One region of the Kitasatospora sp. NPDC003701 genome, then DNA from elsewhere that is predicted to be linked to it. Evidence: riboswitches for the same ligand, from Rfam matches in the RefSeq annotation. Region 1 holds a riboswitch; each other region holds the start of a gene.

Region 1 (4,510 bases):
AGCGTCGGGATGGCCACCGACGGCGCGCGGCGGCTGCTGGAGCAGGGGTTGATGCGGCGCAGCTACCGCAATCTGACGGAGCTGACCGCGCTGGGCCGGCCGATGCCGGAGGAGCTGGCCGGGGACTTCGGGGCGTTCGAGGAGGCCGCCGCCGAGGCGGCGCTGGACCTGGTCGGCGAGTGGACGACGCCGGGACTGCCGCGGCTGCTGGTGGAGGAGTTCCCGGAGCTCGCCCCGGAGCCGGGCCAGGAGGAGATCGACGCCTACCTGGCGCAGCTGCCCGAGGCCTACGAGGCCTACGAGGACGAGGAGGCCCAGGAGGCCTACGAGGACGACGGGGCCCAGGAGGGCGGGGCGGCCGGGGAGTCCGGCTGGGGCGCCCCCGGGGCCTGAGACGCGACGGTGCCCCGGCCGTCGTGGAGACGACCGGGGCACCGTGGCGGGCTGTCAGGGGGTGATGCCGCGCTGCTCGAACCAGGTCTCCGGGTCGACCGGGGCGCCGCCACCGGGGCGGACCTCCAGGTGCAGGTGCGGGCCGGTGACGTTGCCGGTGGCGCCGACCTTGCCGAGCTGCTGGCCGGGGACGACCTTGCCGGAGCCCTTGATGATCGAGGAGAGGTGGCAGTACCAGATCTCGGTGCCGTCGGGCAGCGTCTCGACGATCCGGTAGCCGTACGACCCGGCCCAGCCGGCCGAGGTGATGGTGCCCTGGCCGACGGCGTACACCGGGGTGCCGGTGTCGGCGGCGAAGTCCAGCCCGGTGTGCAGGTGGGCCCAGTAGGAGGCGCTCTGGCCGTAGTGGGCGGAGAGGTTGTAGTCGCGCACCGGCAGGTTGATGGCGGCGAGCTTGGCCTTCTCGGCCTCCTCGGCGGCCCGCTTGGCCTCCTGCTGCTGGGCGGCGCGCTTGGCCTCGGCCTCCTTGGCGGCCTGCACGCGGGCGCCCTCCTCGGCGGCGGTGCGCTGGCTGTCGGCCTGCAGCTGGATCCGGGCGGCGAGGGCCAGGCCGGGGTCGGCGGAGAGCGCGACCGGCGTCTCGTCCGGGGCCTCGACGGCCGGCGCGGCGGCCGGGGTGGCGGAGGCGAAACCGGTCGCGCCGAGGGTGGCGGCCACCGCGGTGACGCCGAGCAGCGGAGCGGTGCCGCGGGTCTGACGGGGCATCCGGTGCCGGTTGGCCTCGACGGCCTGCGGGCCGGCCTCGGTGCCGGCCCCGCCGTACTCGCCCGGGTGGGCGGGCGGCCAGGGGTGGTCGAGCAGCTGGGTGCCGGCGGTGGAGCCGGGCAGGTGTGCCGGAGAGTGCGACGACGCCACGGAGGCGCGCTCCTTTCCTTCCTTCGCGCCTACCGGGTTAGCTGACGGGTTCGGAGCAGGAAGGTCTCCTACGGCTGGGCCTGGGCCCGGCCGATTCACCCCAAGGAACGTGGTTCCCCGGCTCCCAGGCCTGCCCGGAGGCGGCCGGCGGGATTAGGCGACGGCGCACGGTGCCGTCTGGGTACGGCGTTTGGGACCGCGCTGCGTTATCAAACGTTAATCCTAGGAGCCTCTGATTCCAAGCCGTCCGTTCGGTACGGCCGGATACGACTCGGACACTACGCGACCGGATGGGCGATTTGGGGCGATTGGCGACAACTGACACTACCGAACGTGATTGGACGTCAACGAACGACCCCCTATCTGAGTACTCCTACTCATGTGCGGGCCGGACCGGCGCGGCCATCCTGACGCCATGAACGCACCGATGCAGTCACGTACCACGGCCGCGTACTACATCCAGGCCGTCCTCTCCTTCGCCCTCTCCGGCGGCGCCCTCGCGATCGGGATCGCCTACCTGCCGGTCGGCGGCTGGACCCGCGCCTTCCTCGGGATCGGGCTGCTCTACACCGTCACCTCCTCGTTCACGCTGGCCAAGGTGGTCCGGGACCGGCAGGAGACCAACGAGATCGTCACCCGGGTGGACCAGGCCCGGCTGGAGAAGCTGCTCGCCGAGCACGACCCGTTCAAGGTGGAGGGGATCTGAGCCGCGACGCCGGGACACCCCGGGAGCCCGCCGGCCGACCGCTTGACGGCTAAGGCTATTAGCCTTAGCTTTATGGCTATCGGCACTACCGGCCGACACCCCGTCCCGGCGGACCGAGGAGGCCCCCCATGACCGGCACCTTCACCCCCAGCACCCAGTACCTCGACCGCCCCGGCGGCCGGCTGGCCTTCGACGACACGGTGCAGGGCGGCGGCGCCCCCGTCGTCCTGCTGCCGGGGATGCTCGACAGCCGGGCCGCGTACCGGCACCTGCGCCCGCTGCTGGTGGCCGCGGGCCGCCGGGTGATCACCCTGGACCTGCGCGGCTTCGGCGAGTCCTCGATCGCCTGGGACGACTACTCCCCGGCCGCGATCGCCACCGACGTGCTCGCCCTGCTGGACCACCTCGGCATCGACCGCGCCGCGCTGGTCGGCAACTCCTACACCGGCGCGACCGTGGTCAAGGTGGCCGGGGACGCACCCGGGCGGGTCGCCGGGATCGTCCTGCTGGACGCCTTCGTCGAGAACGTGCCGCCGAACGCGCTGAACCGCGCGATGTTCGCCGTGATGGGCGCGCTGCTGGTGCACTCGCCCGCGTTCTGGGGCCTCTACCACCGCAGGATGGCCTACCCGGGCGCCAAGCCGGCCGACTTCGACGCCTACGTGGACGGGCTGGTCGCCGCGATGCGCACGCCGGGCCGCAAGCAGGCCACCCGGGGTTACGTCCGCGGGGACTCCGCTCCGACCGGCTGGACCGCCGCCGTGACCTGCCCGGCGCTGGTCGTGATGGGCGGCAAGGACCCCGACTTCTCCGACCCGGAGCTGGTCGCCGACCGGCAGGCCGCCGCGCTGAAGGCCCGCAAGGTGATGATCGAGGGCGCCGGGCACTACCCGATGGCCGACCGGCCGCAGGCCACCGCCGACGCCCTGCTGCCCTTCCTCGCCGAGCTGAGCTGAACCGAGCTGAGCCGTCACTGCCCGGGTCGACCGGGCCGAGCCCAGCGCCGCCTTCCGCCGCCACCCCGCCACCCCACGGAGACCGCACCATGCCCCGAGTCGGACTGACCCCCGAGCAGGTCGTCGACCACGCCCTCGCCCTCATCGACGAGCAGGGGCCCGACGCCCTCACCCTGGCCGCCGTCGCCGGACGCGCCGGGGTGGCCACCCCCTCGCTGTACAAGCACGTCAGCGGCGGGCTCGCCGAGCTGCGCCGGCTGGTCGCCGTCCGGGTCACCGGGGAACTGGCCGACCGGCTCGCCGAGGCCGTCCTCGGTCGAGGCGGGGACGACGCCGTCGCCGCCCTCCTGCACGCTTACCACGGGTACGCCACCGAGTACCCGCACCGGTACGCCGCGCTGCCGCAGGCCCCGCAGCCGGACGACGACCTGACCAGGGCGGCCGGCCGGCTGGTCGGGGTGATCCTCGCGGTCCTGCGCGGCTACGGGCTGGACGGCTCCGAGGCCGTCCACGCCGCCCGGACCGTCCGCTCGGTGGCCCACGGCTTCGCCTCCCTGTCGATCGGCGGCGGCTTCCAGCTCGCCGAGAACCTCGCCGACACCCAGGACCGCCTGATCACCCTGCTCACCGGCGGCCTGCGGAACTGGCCCGGGGCCTGAGCACCACCGCGTGCGGGCGCCCGGGGCGATCGCGCCACACCGGGCGCACCCGCCGCACCGGGCGGCCCCGGCCGCGGCGAACCGCCTGGTCAGGGCGGCCGCCCGGGCCGGCCCCCACGACCGGACACCGGCCCGCGTACGCCGTCCGGGTCACCCTTCACCGCTTCGAGAAATAAGGTATGAAGAATTGAGTGCCCGATAAGCGACGGAAAGGCCGGGAATCCCATGGACCTGACCTCGCCGTGGCTTCCCCCCTCCGAGGACGAGAGCCGGACGCCGCGCAGCAGCCCCACCGCGCGCAGCGCGATGCGCTGCGTCCGCTTATTGCTCGGCTGCACCACCGCCGCCGAACTCCTCGGCACCGTCCTCGCCGAGGGCCCGAGCTGGATCACCGGTGAGGGCTCCGCGCTCTACCTGCTGGACCCCGCCGGAATGCTCCGGCTCACCGCCTCGCACGGCCTGCCCGACTGGGCCCACGAGCGCTACAGCGTCGTCGATCCGGCCGGTGACCTCCCCGCCGCGATGGCCCTGCGACTGCGCCGCCCGTACCTGCTCAGCCCGGAGCGCACCAGCGTCGACTACCCCAACCGCAACGCCGGCATGGGCACCGGCATGGTCGCCCTGATCACCCTGCCGATGATCGTCGACGAGCGGCCCATCGGCGTGCTGGCCCTCGCGCTCGCCCACCGGGGCACCGTCCCCCGCCGCGACCTGGACGTCCTGGAGACGCTCGGCGACGCCTGCGCCCACCGGCTCGCCCATCTGCTCGACAGCGCCCGGGCCGGCGCCCGCCCCGCGCCCGCCGGCGGTTCCGTCGACGGCGCCGGGGCCGGGGACCGGACCGCCGACCTGGCCCATCCGATGCTCTCGCTCGCCGTCCG
Region 2 (4,510 bases), on a different contig from region 1:
AGGGCGCCGCCGAGGTCGAGGCGAACTGGGAGGCGCTGAAGGCCGCCGAGAAGTCGGAGCGCGAGTCGGTGCTGGACGGCGTACCGGCCGGTCTGCCGTCGCTGGCGTACGCGGCGAAGCTGGTGTCCCGGGTGCGCCGGGCGGGGTTCACGGGTGTGCCGGACGCGGCCTACGAGCTGCCCGCGGAGCTCACGGCGGAGTCGGCGGGCAGGCTGCTGCTCGCCGTGGCGCAGCGGGCGCACGACGCGGGCGTCGACGTGGACGCCGCGCTTCGGGCGGCCGCACGCGGCTACCGGGACGCCGTGCGCGCGGCCGAGGGACTCAAGCCCGAGTAGCCCGAACAGCCCGAGCAGCCGGAGCTGCCCGAACCGCCCCGAACCACCCGGGCCGACCGCGCCCGCCCGTCAGACCGCCGCGACGTCCACCACCGACCGGCGCTGCGCCGGGACGACCTCGCCGACGACCTCCGCGATCGCCTCGCCGACCAGGGCGAGCAGCTCGGCGAGCCGCTCCAGGTCCAGGTGGTCGGGCAGTTCGGCGAGGGAGACGATGCGCTCGCCGTCCGGGCCGGCCACGCAGAACAGGTCGATCGGGCCGAGGTGCTTCTCGGTGGTGTCGACCAGCGCGGCGATGTCGCTCGGGCGGCGGATGTCACCGCAGACGCCGACGACCGGGCAGCCCGTCCGGTCGAGCTCGGCGGCGAGGTCCTCGGCGATGCCGACCTGCTGGTCGGCGATGAGCACGCCGGCGGCGCCCGCGGCGGTGAACCGGCGGGCGAGGTCGGCCCCCGACCCGCCGGCGAGTACGGCGATGACCACGACTGCCCCGGTGACCCGCATGGTGCGCTCCTCCCTGTGGGCGGCTCCGCACCGGCGCCCACGCGTTTTGCTTGCGGAGGATCGTAGGCAGGTCCTGACCCTCCGCAACAGGGATTACCCCGCAGGTGACCAGGCTCACGCCTGCCACGCCGGAGATCCCCACCGGATACGGTCGACACATGCCAGTTCAGCCCGATTCAGCCCGCCCGCCGCTCTTCACCTGGGAGTTCGCCGCCGACCCGTACCCGGCGTACGCGTGGCTGCGGGAGCACGAGCCGGTGCACCGCACCACCCTGCCGAGCGGGGTCGAGGCCTGGCTGGTGACCAGGTACGCGGACGCCCGGCAGGCGCTCGCCGACAGCCGGCTCTCGAAGAACCCGGCCCACCACAGCGGGCACGCCCACCGGGCCGGCCGGGTCGGCATCCCCGGCGAGCGCCAGGCCAACCTGATGACCCACCTGCTGAACATCGACCCGCCGGACCACACCCGGCTGCGCCGGCTGGTCTCCAAGGCGTTCACGCCGCGCCGGGTCGCCGAGTTCGAACCCCGGGTGCAGCAGCTCACCGACCGGCTGATCGACGGCTTCGCGCAGCGCGGCTCGGCGGACCTGATCCACGAGTTCGCCTTCCCGCTGCCCATCTACGCGATCTGCGACCTGCTCGGCGTGCCGGCCGAGGACCAGGACGACTTCCGGGACTGGGCGGGCATGATGATCCGCCACGGCAGCGGGCAGCGCGGCGGGGTGGGGCGGGCCGTCAAGCGGATGCGCGCCTATCTGGCGGAGCTGATCCACCGCAAGCGGGCCGACCTCGGCGACGACCTGATCTCCGGCCTGATCCGGGCCAGCGATCACGGTGAGCACCTGACCGAGAACGAGGCCGCGGCGATGGCCTTCATCCTCCTCTTCGCCGGGTTCGAGACGACCGTCAACCTGATCGGCAACGGCACTTACGCGCTGCTGCGCAACCCCGGGCAGCGGGCGCTGCTCCAGGATTCGATCGCCCGCGGCGAGACCGCTCTGCTGGAGACCGGGATCGAGGAACTCCTGCGCTACGACGGGCCGGTGGAGCTCGCCACCTGGCGGTTCGCGACCAGCCCGCTGACCATCGGCGGGGTGGAGATCCCGGTCGGCGACCCGGTGTTGGTGGTGCTCGCGGCGGCGGACCGGGATCCGGCGCGGTTCGCCGACGAGAACACCCTCGACCTGGCCCGGACCGACAACCCGCACCTGGGGTTCGGGCACGGCATCCACTACTGCATCGGCGCTCCGCTGGCCCGGTTGGAGGGGCGGTCGGCGCTCGCCACCCTGCTCACCCGGCTGCCCGATCTGCAACTCGCCGAAAGCCCGGAGAATCTCCGCTGGCGCGGCGGCCTGATCATGCGCGGACTTCGCGATCTCCCGGTGGAATTCACCCCCGAGAAGCCGTCCGCGGAACCCCCGGCCGGGCTCTGAGCAATCCGCGCGGCGATGCCCCGACGGCGCCTCGATCTCCGCCCTTTCGGGCCGGCGACACGCTGACGGGGTGTCGCCTTCGGGCTGACGGGGTGTCGCCGCCGCGCCCTCCTACGGGACCTGAACCGCAATCAATCAGGACATAGCGCCGTCGTTGGTAGGCGATCGGCCACGCGCCGTAATTTATGTGTGATACCTGCGATATGAGCTTGTGATTGATGTGAGGATCTGTCTACCCTCCCTGGAGTTCGCAGCTGCGAACCCCGTGCGCGGAACGCCGAATCCTGCCCGCCGCGTCACGGGAAACCGACCAGAACCCTTGGGCAGGGGCGGGGGAACCAGGTTTGTTGCCGTCCCCCACGGCTTGGGGTGAAGCCGCTCGCGCGGGCAGAAAGCCTTCGCGTCACGCGGCCGGGCCACCTCCCGGTCCGAACCCGACAGCTCACCTCGCAGGCGTGCGGAGAGGGAAACGTCATGCTCTTCGTCGGAACCGGCCGTCATCGTCGTCGCACCCAGACCGAGAAGGCCATCGCCGTCGCCGGTGTGGCCGGCGTCGGACTCGCACTGCCGCTGCTCACCGCCGCCGGCGCCTCCGCCGCCCCGGTCTCGACCTGGGACGCGGTCGCCCAGTGCGAGAGCGGCGGCAACTGGAGCATCAACACCGGCAACGGCTTCTACGGCGGGCTGCAGTTCACCCCCAGCACCTGGAAGGCGTACGGCGGCACCTCGTACGCGCCGCAGGCCCACCAGGCCAGCCGGGCGCAGCAGATCTCCGTCGCCGAGAAGGTCCTCGCCTCGCAGGGGCCGGGCGCCTGGCCGGTCTGCTCGCAGAAGGCGGGCCTGACCAAGGGCGGCGCCCCGGCTTCGGTCGGCACCTCCTCGGACGCCGAGTCCGCGGCCCAGCAGCCCGCCGCGCCGAAGCCGGCCCAGCCGAAGCCCGCGCAGCCGAAGCCCGCTCAGAAGCCCGCCCAGCAGCCGGTCCAGCAGCAGGCCCCGAAGCCCGCCGCCCAGCAGCCCGTCCAGCAGGACGCGCAGCACAAGTCCGGCTGGGACGCCGACGCCAAGGTCTTCTGGTACCAGAGCAACGGCGCCTGGTACTGGACCAGCCACCAGAGCGTCTATCAGCAGTACGCGGGTCAGGCCGCGGGCCAGTACGCGGGCCAGGACGGTCGCCCGGCCGCCGCCCACGGCGCCCCGGTCGCCGCGGCCGCCCCCGCCGCCCAGCAGCGCGCCGGCCACGGCTACACCGTCCAGTCCGGTGACACGCTGTCGACCATCGCCACGGCGCAGGGTGTTCAGGGCGGCTGGCAGTCGCTGTACGACGGCAACCGCGGCACCGTCGGCACCGACCCGAACCTGATCCTTCCGGGCCAGGTGCTCGACCTCGGCTGACGCCCGCCGCCGCGGTGGCTCCACGAAGGGGGTCGGTCAGACCCCCTTCGTCCGCATTCGGGCCCCTTTCATGGGGCAACCAGGTGAACTACCGGTGGGTAGCCGGGCCACACGCTGAGACGGGACCGAGGTCGACGTGGTCCCGAGAGCCCGTGCGGTTAGGCTCTGGTCGTAACGACTCCGCAACCATCCGGCCGACAGCACCCATCGTCAGCCGAACCTGCTTCCGCTAGGAGATGCCTCGTGCCGTCCATCGATGTCGTCGTAGCCCGTGAGATTCTCGACTCGCGTGGCAACCCCACGGTCGAGGTCGAGGTCGGCCTCGACGACGGCAGCACCGGCCGTGCCGCTGTCCCGTCGGGTGCCTCCACCGGTGCCTTCGAGGCGCTGGAGCTTCGCGACGGTGACAAGAACCGCTACTTCGGCAAGGGCGTGGAGAAGGCCGTCCTGGCCGTCATCGAGCAGATCGGCCCCGAGCTGGTCGGCTACGACGCCACCGAGCAGCGCCTGATCGACCAGGCCATGCTCGACCTGGACGCCACCCCGGACAAGTCCTCGCTCGGCGCCAACGCGATCCTCGGCGTCTCGCTGGCCGTCGCGCACGCCGCCTCCGAGGCCAGCGACCTGCCGCTGTTCCGCTACCTGGGCGGCCCGAACGCGCACGTCCTGCCGGTCCCGATGATGAACATCCTCAACGGTGGCTCGCACGCGGACTCCAACGTCGACATCCAGGAGTTCATGATCGCTCCGATCGGCGCGGAGTCCTTCTCCGAGGCCGTCCGCTGGGGCGTCGAGGTCTACCACACCCTCAAGGGCGTGCTGAAGGAGCGCGGCCTGTCCACCGGC
Region 3 (4,510 bases), on a different contig from region 1:
CGTCGCGCACGCCGTCCTCTCCACCCCGTACGGCACCACCGCCCTCACCGGCGCCGACCTCTCCCTCGCCGCGCCCGACCCGCTCGCCCGCTTCGAGGCCGCGATGCTCACCCACCTCGCCGACGACCACCCGGACGCCCTCGCCCTGCTCACCCGGCTGCTGGACCAGGAGCTGCTCGCCGGCCGCCCCGACATCCGCCCGCTCGCCCTCGACCGGTACGGCCTGGTGCTCCGCCTGGACCACCCGTACGGCCACCGCGACGTCCGTCTGGTCTTCCCCGAGCCGGCCCGGGACGCGGACGAGTTCGGCCACCGGGTGCACCAGCTGCTGACCGCCGCGAACAGCGACCTGCCCGCCCACCGGTCCTGACCGGTCATCGGTCCCGACCGGTCATCGGGCGAATCCGGAGCCGTGACCGGAGCCGTGACCGCACCCGCCACCCGCCACCCGCCGCGGAAATTGCCCGGCGGATTTGACGGCCCGTCCGACCCCGGGCGGGCCGTCCGCATTCGGGGCGGGAACCATCCGGAACCGGTCCGGACGGGCCGACACCGGAATCCGGAAAGCGCACGCTGCCGCAAAGGCGGGTCAGCCGCCGCGCCTCCCGTCACAGGGGGGGCTGCTTCGAACCGGGACCGGCCCGCGGAAGAACAGGGAAAACAAAAAGCGGCCGGCCCGGCTCGCGAAGGATATTCGCGAGCCGGGCCGGCCTGGGCGTGTCCCGCGCCCATGTTCCACTGGTGGTGCGGCGATCACCCGGTCGAGCGGTCACCCGACATGACCATCCCGGGAGGTCGTTCGCCCCGCACCCAGCGGTGGTCCGACCCCAGGTCAGATGGAGACGCCGTGCGCCCGGAGGTAGGCGATCGGGTCGATGTCCGAGCCGTACTCCGAGCCGGTGCGGATCTCGAAGTGCAGGTGCGGGCCGGTCACGTTGCCGGTCGCACCCGAGAGGCCGATCTGCTGGCCGGCGGTGACGGTCTGACCGATCTTCACGCCGATCGAGGACAGGTGCGCGTACTGGGCGTACTTGCCGTCGGCGAGCTTGATCTCGACCTCGTTGCCGTAGGCGCCGCCGTTGCCGGCCTTGACCACGGTGCCGGCCGCGATGGCGCGCAGCGGGGTGCCGGTGGAGGCGACGAAGTCGGCGCCGGTGTGGTGGCCGGAGGACCACATCGAGCCGGCCACGCCGTAGGCGGTGCCGAGCTTCGGGTTGGCGACCGGGGCGACGTAACCGGAGGTGGCGGCCGGGGCGGCCGGAGCCGGGGTGACGGCCGGAGCGGCCGGCTTGGCGGCGGGGGCGGCCGGCTTGGTGGCCGGGGCCTGCGCGGGCTTGGCGGCCTGGACCGGCTTCGGGGCGGCGGGCTTGGCAGCCGGCTTCACCGACTCCTGCGGCTTGACGGCGGGGGCTGCCGGCTTGGCGGCCTCGGCGGCGGCCGGAGCGGTGGCGGCCTTGGCACCGAGCGCGAGCTGCTGACCCGGGAAGATGAGGTTCGGGTTGGCACCGACGACCGAGCGGTTGTGGTCGTACAGCGCCTGCCAGCCGCCCTCGACCTGCTTGGCGTCGGCGATCTTCGACAGGGTGTCCCCGCCGACGACCTTGTAGCTCTCCTCGGCCGGAGCGGCGGCGGGCTTGGCGGCCTCGGCGGCCGGCTGCGCGGCGGCGGCCGGGGTGGCGTCGACGCTGGTGGCGCCGGTCCAGGTGCTGGTCTGCGCGGGCTTCGCGGCCGGGGCGGTGTGGGCCTGGGCGCTGATGGTGGTCACCAGCGGAAGGGCGAAGGCGGCGCCGGTCACGGCGGTGGCGATGCCGATGCGGGCGGCGCGGGGCAGGGCGATACGACGAGCCTGTGCGGGCATGGGGAATTTCCTCTCCGACGCCTGCGAGGTGAGCTGTCGGGTTCGGGCTGGAGTTGCCCGGCCGCATAGCGCGGCTTCACCCCAAGCCGGACCGCGAATTCCGGTCCGGCGACTTACCTTTGGGTCCCCCGCTCCTGCCGTACAGAGTTCGGTTCGTACCACCGGGCAGCGGCAGGACTAGGCGTTCCACCCGGTGGCCACCCGGGCCAATGCCGGGCGGTCGCTGAACTAAAGCCCATCCATCCGGGTGAAGCAATGTCGATCTCTTGAATCGACAACCAATGCCGGGAAGGCCGTGACACTCCGAATGATCGGCTGCACGGTATGTGCACAATCGATTCACCGCGTGCCACTGATCCACGACGCTCCGCCGATTTCGGTGTCCGTCCGCATGCGATCACCTACGGAAAGCCATCTGCCGACACACCCCCGGTGAGCCTTGTCACGTCGGCTCCCGGGGCGCACGATCAGGCGGTGGCCACCTCCGAGGCCGGCACCCTGCGCCTGGGCACCGCGCAGGGCCGCTGGGTAGTACTGGCGACGGTGCTCGGCTCCAGCATGGCGATGCTCGACAGCACCGTGGTCAACGTCGCCCTGCCCCGGATCGGCACCGATCTCGGCGCCCCGCTCGAAGCCCTGCAATGGACGCTCAACGCCTACCTGCTGACGCTGGCCGGCCTCATCCTGCTCGGCGGCGCACTCGGGGACCGCTACGGCCGGCGCCGCGTCTTCCTGATCGGCGTGCTCTGGTTCGCCGCCGCCTCGGCGGCCTGCGCCGCGGCGCCCACCATCGAAGTGCTGGTCGCGGCCCGCGCGGTGCAGGGCATCGGCGGCGCGCTGCTCACCCCGGGCTCGCTGGCGATGCTCCAGGCCGTGTTCCACCCGGACGACCGCTCGGCGGCGGTCGGCCTCTGGTCCGGCCTCGGCGGGGTGTCGGCCGCGATCGGCCCGTTCCTCGGCGGCTGGCTGGTGGACGGCCCGGGCTGGCGGTGGATCTTCCTGCTGAACGTCCCGCTCGCCGTCCTGGTGGTGGCGGTGGCTTCCCGGCACGTCCCGGAGAGCCGGGACGAGAGCGCGACGGGCCGCTTCGACGCCCTCGGCGCGGCGCTGGCCGCGCTGGCCCTGGGCTCGGTCACCTACGCGCTGACGGCCGCGGGCGAGGGGCTCTCCCCCCGGGTCTGGGCGGCCGGCGCGGCCGGTCTGCTGCTGGGCGCCGCCTTCGTCGTGGTCGAGCGCCGCGTCGCGGAGCCGATGCTGCCGCTCGGCCTCTTCTCCTCGCGCCTGTTCACCGCGGTGAACCTGGTCACCCTCTGCGTCTACGCCGCGTTCAGCGGCGTGTTCTTCCTGCTGGTCGTGCAGCTGCAGATCGTCTCGGGCTTCTCCCCGCTGGTCTCCGGGCTGGCCCTGGTCCCGATCACCGTGCTGATGCTCGCGCTGTCCGCCCGGGCCGGCCGGCTCGGCAAGCGGATCGGCCCGCGGATCCCGCTCACCGTGGGGCCGCTGGTCTGCGCGGCGGGCGTGCTGCTGATGCTGCGGATCGGCGCGGACGCCTCCTACTGGACGGACGTCCTGCCGGCCGTGACCGTGATGGGCTGCGGGATGGTCCTGCTGGTCGCACCGCTCACCGCGACGGTGCTCGCGGCGGTGGAGGTCCGGCACGCCGGGATCGCCAGCGGCGTCAACAACGCCGCCGCCCGCGCGGCCGGTCTGCTCGCGGTGGCCGCCCTGCCCGCGCTGGCCGGGCTCAGCGGCGATGCCTACCGGGTGCCCGCCTCGGTGGACTCCGCCTTCCGGATCGCGATGCTGATCTGCGCCGGACTGCTGGCAGCCGGCGGCGTGATCGCGTTCACCACCGTCCGGGGCAACGTCCTGGCCCCCGAGGACCACCCGGTCGCCGAGCCGGACTGCCGCTACGCCTGCGGCACCGCCCCTCCGCTGGACCCGGGCCATGTCGGCGCCAGACACGGCGAGGGCCCCGCCACCGGATCGGCAGCGGGGCCCACAGAGGACTGACGAAGCGTCAGAGGATGTCACCCGGAGCGTACTTGGCGGCCTCGGGGTAGGCGGCGGCGACGGTCTCGATCCGGCGGACCACCTCGGCGACCTGGGCACCGGCCGCACCGGTGAAGGAGAGCCGGTCGGCCAGCAGCGCGTCCAGCGCGGCCCGGTCCAGCGGGATCCGCTCGTCGGCGGCCAGCCGGTCCAGCAGCTCGTTCTCCCGCGCGCCGGCCCGCATCGCCAGCGCCGAGGCGACGGCGTGCTCCTTGATGACCTCGTGCCCGGTCTCCCGGCCGACGCCCGCGCGCACCGCGCCCATCAGCACCTTGGTGGTGGCCAGGAACGGCAGGTAGCGGTCCAGCTCGGCCTCGATCACGGCGGGGAAGGCGCCGAACTCGTCGAGGACGGTCAGGAAGGTCTCCAGCAGACCGTCGAAGGCGAAGAAGGCGTCCGGCAGCGCGACCCGGCGCACCACCGAGCAGGAGACGTCGCCCTCGTTCCACTGGTCGCCGCCCAGCTCGGCGGTCATCGACGCGTAACCGCGCAGGATGACGGCCAGGCCGTTGACGCGCTCGCAGGAGCGGGTGTTCATCTTGTGCGGCATCGCGGAGGAGCCGACCTGGCCCTCCTTGAACCCCTCGGTGACCAGCTCGT
Region 4 (4,510 bases), on a different contig from region 1:
GGCCTGTCCGTCCCGCAGGATGTCTCGGTGGTCGGTTTCGACGACTCGCCGCTGATAGCTTTCACCGAGCCGCCGCTGACCACCATCCGCCAGCCGGTCGAGGCGATGGCCACCGCGGCCGTCGACGCCCTGCTGGAGGAGGTGGGCGCGAACGCCGCCCAGCGCGGGGAGTTCATGTTCCAGCCGGAGCTGGTGATGCGCGGTTCCACGGGCGCCTGCGCCCGCTGAGACGAGACCGGGGCCCCGGAGAGCCGTTCGTGCTCTCCGGGGCCCCGTCGTGTCCGCCCTCAGCCCTCCTGCGCGGTCGGGCGCCGGCGGCCGGTCCGCTGTCCGTCGGCGGCGTCGCCGGTCCGGCTCCCGGTGCGCCGCCCCCGGGCCAGGTGGTCGAGCAGGATCAGCTCGACGGCGGCCTGCCGGCTCCTGGTGCCGGAGAGCATCATCGCGTCGATCGCGGGATCGGCGTCGAGCGTGACGGTGACCCGGGCCATGTGACTCCTCCTCGGGTGCGGAGCAGCGGCATGCCCGCCGGGGTCGGGGGCCGACCACGGCCCGGCCGTCCCGCGGACGGGCGCGCCGCAGCCCCCGGGGAGGAGCGACCGGACTCTCCCCGGGGGCTGCGGCGGGTGCGCGGGCCGGATCGGCCCGCGCACGAGGGATCAGACCCGGCCGGCGAAGTCCGGGGCCCAGTTGGCGATGGTCTGGGTCCGCACGCCCGAGCTCGGGTTGGCGGCCTCGACGTACTTGCCGTCGCCGATGTAGAGCGCGACGTGGTAGACGCCCGAGTCCTGGCCGTTGTTGGACCAGAACAGCAGGTCGCCCGGCTTGAGGGCGTCCAGCGAGACGTGGGTGCTGGCGGCGGCCTGGTCGGCGGCGACGCGCGGGACGGAGATGCCCGCGGCGCGCAGCGCGGCCTGGGTCAGACCGGAGCAGTCCCAGCCGCCGTTGCCGGTGCCGCCGTAGACGTAGGCCTGGCCGACCTTCGACTGGGCGAAGGAGACCGCGGCGGCCATGCTGCCGGTGGCGGCCTGGGCCGGAGCCTGGGCCGTCTCCTGGGCGGCGGGCTTGGCGGCCGGGGCCTGGGTCTGCGCGGCCGGCGCGGCGGCGGTCGCGGTGGAGCCGGCGGCCTGGCCGGTCGCGCCCGAGGAGCGGTTGAACCAGTCGAAGCCCTGGCCGGACCCGTTCGAGGCCTGGGCCTTGGCGCGGTCACCCAGGCTCAGGTGCTGGCCCGGGTAGATGACGTGCGGGCCGGCGGTGAGGGAGCCGCGGTTGAGCTCGTACAGCCGCTCCCAGCCGCCCTGGATGTTGTTCTTGTCGGCGATCGAGGACAGCCAGTCGCCGGCGACCACGGTGTAGTCGTCGGACGTGGCCCGGGAGTCCTGGCCGTCGCCCTGGCGGTGGTACTGCTGCCAGTTCTGACCGCCCTGCGACTGCTGGGCGGAGTCGGCGGCCGGGGTCTCGGTGGCGGCCTTCGGAGCCGCCTTGGGCGCGGCCGGCTTGGCGGCGGGGGCCTGGGTCTGCGCCGGGGCCGGGGCGGCCTTCGGGGCGGCCGGCTTGGCGGCGGTGGAGGTGTCGACGGCGGCCGGGGTGCCGCCCTTGGTCAGACCGGCCTGGACCGAGCAGACGGGCCAGGCGCCGGGGCCCTGGGAGGCGAGCACCTTCTCGGCGATCGCGATCTGCTGGTCCTTGGTGGCGAGGTCGGCGCGGGCGGCGTACGCGGTGCCGCCGAACGCCGCCCAGGTGCTGCTGGTGAACTGGAGGCCGCCGTAGAAGCCGTTGCCGGTGTTGATGCTCCAGTTGCCGGTGCTCTCGCACTGGGCGACCTTGTCCCAGGTGGCGACGGAGGCCGCGGAGGCGGAGCCGGCGGTGAGGCAGGGGACGGTGAGGCCGATGCCGACGACGCCGAGGGTGGCGATCGCGCGGCGGGTGCGGCCGGACAGGCGGGTGCCGTTGGTGGGCAGCATGAAGACGCGGTCCTCTCCCACGCCTGCGAGGTGAGCTGTCGGATTCGGGCTGGAGTTGCCCGGCCGCGCTGTGGACGCGGCTTCACCCCTAGCCCCGAACCGGTACGAGTACCGGTCCCGGGCGACTTACCTGTGGTTCCCCCGCTCCTGCCGTGGTGCGTTCTGCGCTGCCAGCGCACCCGACGGCAGGACTCGGCGTTGCGGGTGAGCTGGGTCCGTGTGGCCACGAACGGGGAGCACGTTAAGCAGACTTAAGTTCAAACCGCAAACATGTGTGACGCTCGTCACGGTTTACGAAAGAGGTGGTGAATGGCTGTCCACCATGATCAGAAATGACCGATTTCCGGCAACGCCCGTCGGGGTCACGGCAACTGCCTATGCTTCAGGACGTCAGGATCGACGCGGCCGCCCGGGGGGAGGGCTACGCAACGATGGCCATGGACGAGGACCCGGAGGCCGGTCGGCCGGCTGCGCGACCGCGCGGAGCGCATCGCCGGGCAAAACACCGCAGAGCGGACATCCCGCCCGAAGGGTCCCGAACTCCCTTACGTCGTCGGACGATGCTGCGCTGGCTCGCCGTCGGCACGGTCTTCGCGGCGGTCGCCGGCGAGGAGGCGCTGCGGCGCTCCCTGGGCGGCCGCTCCGAGCCCGTCGCCGCCGTGGAGGGCCCCACCCCGGGCCCGGGGGCGGACAGCCCGGGTGCGGGGCACCAGCACGGCGCCCCGTCGCCCTCGGGGGCGCCCGGGGGGAGCGCCGCGCCCGCAGGCACTCCCGAGGGCGCCGCCGCGCCCGCCCCCGCGCCCGCCCCCGACCAGGGCGGCCGGCACTGGTCCGACCCGGCCGGCTGGGGCGGCAGGGTGCCCGGCCCGCAGAGCGCCGTCCGGATCACCGACCGGGTCCTGCTCGACACCGACGCCACCGTCGGCTCGCTGCTGGTCGAGCCCGGCGGCGCGCTCACCTTCGCCGCCGACCGCAGCCTCACCCTCGCCGCGAACGGCAACGTCGAGATCCGCGGCACCCTCGCGCTCGCCCCCGACGGCGCCGCCGTGCACACCGTGCGGTTCCCCGCCGTCGACGAGCGGCGCTTCCGGGGCGACGGCATGAAGGTGGTCGACACCGACGTCGGCCTCTGGGTCACGGGCGCCGGGTACCTGCGGCTGGACGGCGCCGCCAAGACCGCCTGGGTGCGCGCCGCCCGGGCGCTCGCCGCCGGCGACACCACCGTCACCCTGGCCGCGCCGCCCACCGGTTGGCTGCCCGGCGACGAACTGGCCGTCACCCCGACCGGCCCGCCGGACGAGGACGGCTTCTCCACCCGCTACGACCTCGCCGTCGTCCGGTCCGTCAGCGGATCCACCGTCACCCTGGAGGCGCCCCTGAGGTACGCGCACCCCCGGGTGAGCGCCGGAGGGGGCGTCACGGTCGGCGCCGAGGTGCTCAACCTGACCCGCAGCGTCCGGGTCGAGGGCACCGCCGAGGGCCGCGCCCACGTCCACCTCACCAGCTCCCGCCGGGCCGATGTGCGGCACGCGGCGCTGCGCTGGCTCGGCCCGCGCACCGACACCGCGGAGACCTGGAAGGGCCCGGACGGCAGCGCCCCGGTCACCGCGCCGGTGCTCGGCCGGTACGGGCTGCACTTCCACATGCTCGGCGACACCACCCGGGGCACCGTCGTCGAGGGCGTGGTGGTGCGCGACGCGGGGAGCCACGCCTTCGTCCCGCACGCCAGCCACGGCATCACCTTCCGCAGCTGCATCAGCCACGACACCTGGGAGGACGCCTACTGGTGGGACGGCCCGACGGACACCCGCACCCCGCAGCAGCCGTCCGACGACATCGCCTACGAGTCCTGCGTCGCCTCCCGCACGCTGCTGGAGCCCAACCCGCGGGCCTACCGGCTGACCGGCTTCAACCTCGGTGCCGGCACCGGCGGCAGGGCGGTGGACTGCGTGGCGGTCGGCGTCCAGGGGGCCGACGGCGCCTCCGGCTTCGAGTGGCCGGAGAACAGCGAGGGGGTCTGGGACTTCCGGCGCTGCCTGGCCCACAACAACCTGCGGGACGGCATCTTCGTCTGGCTGAACGCCCAGCGGCACCACGTGGTCACCGAGTTCGCGGCCTACCACAACGGCGGGTGGGGCATCGAGCACGGCGCCTACCTCAACGACTTCGACTACACCGCGAGCGTGCTGTACGGCAACGGCGGCGGGGGAGTGGAGCTGCACTCGCTCGGCCGGGACAAGGGCACCCTCTTCGACGGGCTGTTGATCGACGCCGCCGGGCAGAGCGACTTCGCCGTCTCCACCGCGCGGCACGAACTCGCCGGGGAGGCCGTCACCTTCAGCCGCAGCCGGTTCACCGGCCACCGCCGGGCCGGGATCGCCTTCCGGGCCACCCCGGACGGCAAGCCGGACGACATCCTCGTCCTGGACTGCGAGTTCGGCGGCAACGAGCTCTGGATCGATCCGGAGGCCGCGCCGCCCAAGAACATCCTGCTGCGCCGCGCGGGGCAGACCGAGGTGCTCCAGATCCGCAAGGCGGACGGCGACGGC

The links. Region 1 has a riboswitch for cyclic di-AMP ahead of ACWDRR_RS12985 (M23 family metallopeptidase). Riboswitches for the same ligand answer to the same signal wherever they lie in the genome.
Region 2: another riboswitch for cyclic di-AMP. It lies ahead of ACWDRR_RS35630 (transglycosylase family protein); the one in region 1 lies ahead of ACWDRR_RS12985 (M23 family metallopeptidase).
Region 3: another riboswitch for cyclic di-AMP. It lies ahead of ACWDRR_RS24475 (M23 family metallopeptidase); the one in region 1 lies ahead of ACWDRR_RS12985 (M23 family metallopeptidase).
Region 4: another riboswitch for cyclic di-AMP. It lies ahead of ACWDRR_RS35855 (transglycosylase family protein); the one in region 1 lies ahead of ACWDRR_RS12985 (M23 family metallopeptidase).

The regions. Positions count from the first base shown of each region.
Region 1 covers NZ_JBSFNM010000010.1:180,719-185,228, reverse strand. Annotated here, with positions in the region: gene ACWDRR_RS12990 (hypothetical protein) at 1-393, shown strand, start outside; gene ACWDRR_RS12985 (M23 family metallopeptidase) at 448-1,308, opposite strand; cyclic di-AMP (ydaO/yuaA leader) riboswitch at 1,321-1,464, opposite strand; gene ACWDRR_RS12980 (YiaA/YiaB family inner membrane protein) at 1,724-2,014, shown strand; gene ACWDRR_RS12975 (alpha/beta fold hydrolase) at 2,143-2,970, shown strand; gene ACWDRR_RS12970 (TetR/AcrR family transcriptional regulator) at 3,060-3,629, shown strand; gene ACWDRR_RS12965 (SpoIIE family protein phosphatase) at 3,855-4,510, shown strand, end outside.
Region 2 covers NZ_JBSFNM010000058.1:49,222-53,731, forward strand. Annotated here, with positions in the region: gene ACWDRR_RS35615 (MazG family protein) at 1-335, shown strand, start outside; gene ACWDRR_RS35620 (SDR family NAD(P)-dependent oxidoreductase) at 405-839, opposite strand; gene ACWDRR_RS35625 (cytochrome P450 family protein) at 998-2,272, shown strand; cyclic di-AMP (ydaO/yuaA leader) riboswitch at 2,571-2,742, shown strand; gene ACWDRR_RS35630 (transglycosylase family protein) at 2,747-3,664, shown strand; gene eno (phosphopyruvate hydratase) at 3,908-4,510, shown strand, end outside.
Region 3 covers NZ_JBSFNM010000027.1:71,135-75,644, forward strand. Annotated here, with positions in the region: gene ACWDRR_RS24470 (DUF2470 domain-containing protein) at 1-370, shown strand, start outside; gene ACWDRR_RS24475 (M23 family metallopeptidase) at 833-1,858, opposite strand; cyclic di-AMP (ydaO/yuaA leader) riboswitch at 1,862-2,022, opposite strand; gene ACWDRR_RS24480 (MFS transporter) at 2,333-3,871, shown strand; gene purB (adenylosuccinate lyase) at 3,879-4,510, opposite strand, start outside.
Region 4 covers NZ_JBSFNM010000059.1:39,169-43,678, forward strand. Annotated here, with positions in the region: gene ACWDRR_RS35845 (LacI family DNA-binding transcriptional regulator) at 1-228, shown strand, start outside; gene ACWDRR_RS35850 (hypothetical protein) at 288-488, opposite strand; gene ACWDRR_RS35855 (transglycosylase family protein) at 657-1,982, opposite strand; cyclic di-AMP (ydaO/yuaA leader) riboswitch at 1,969-2,095, opposite strand; gene ACWDRR_RS35860 (hypothetical protein) at 2,522-4,510, shown strand, end outside.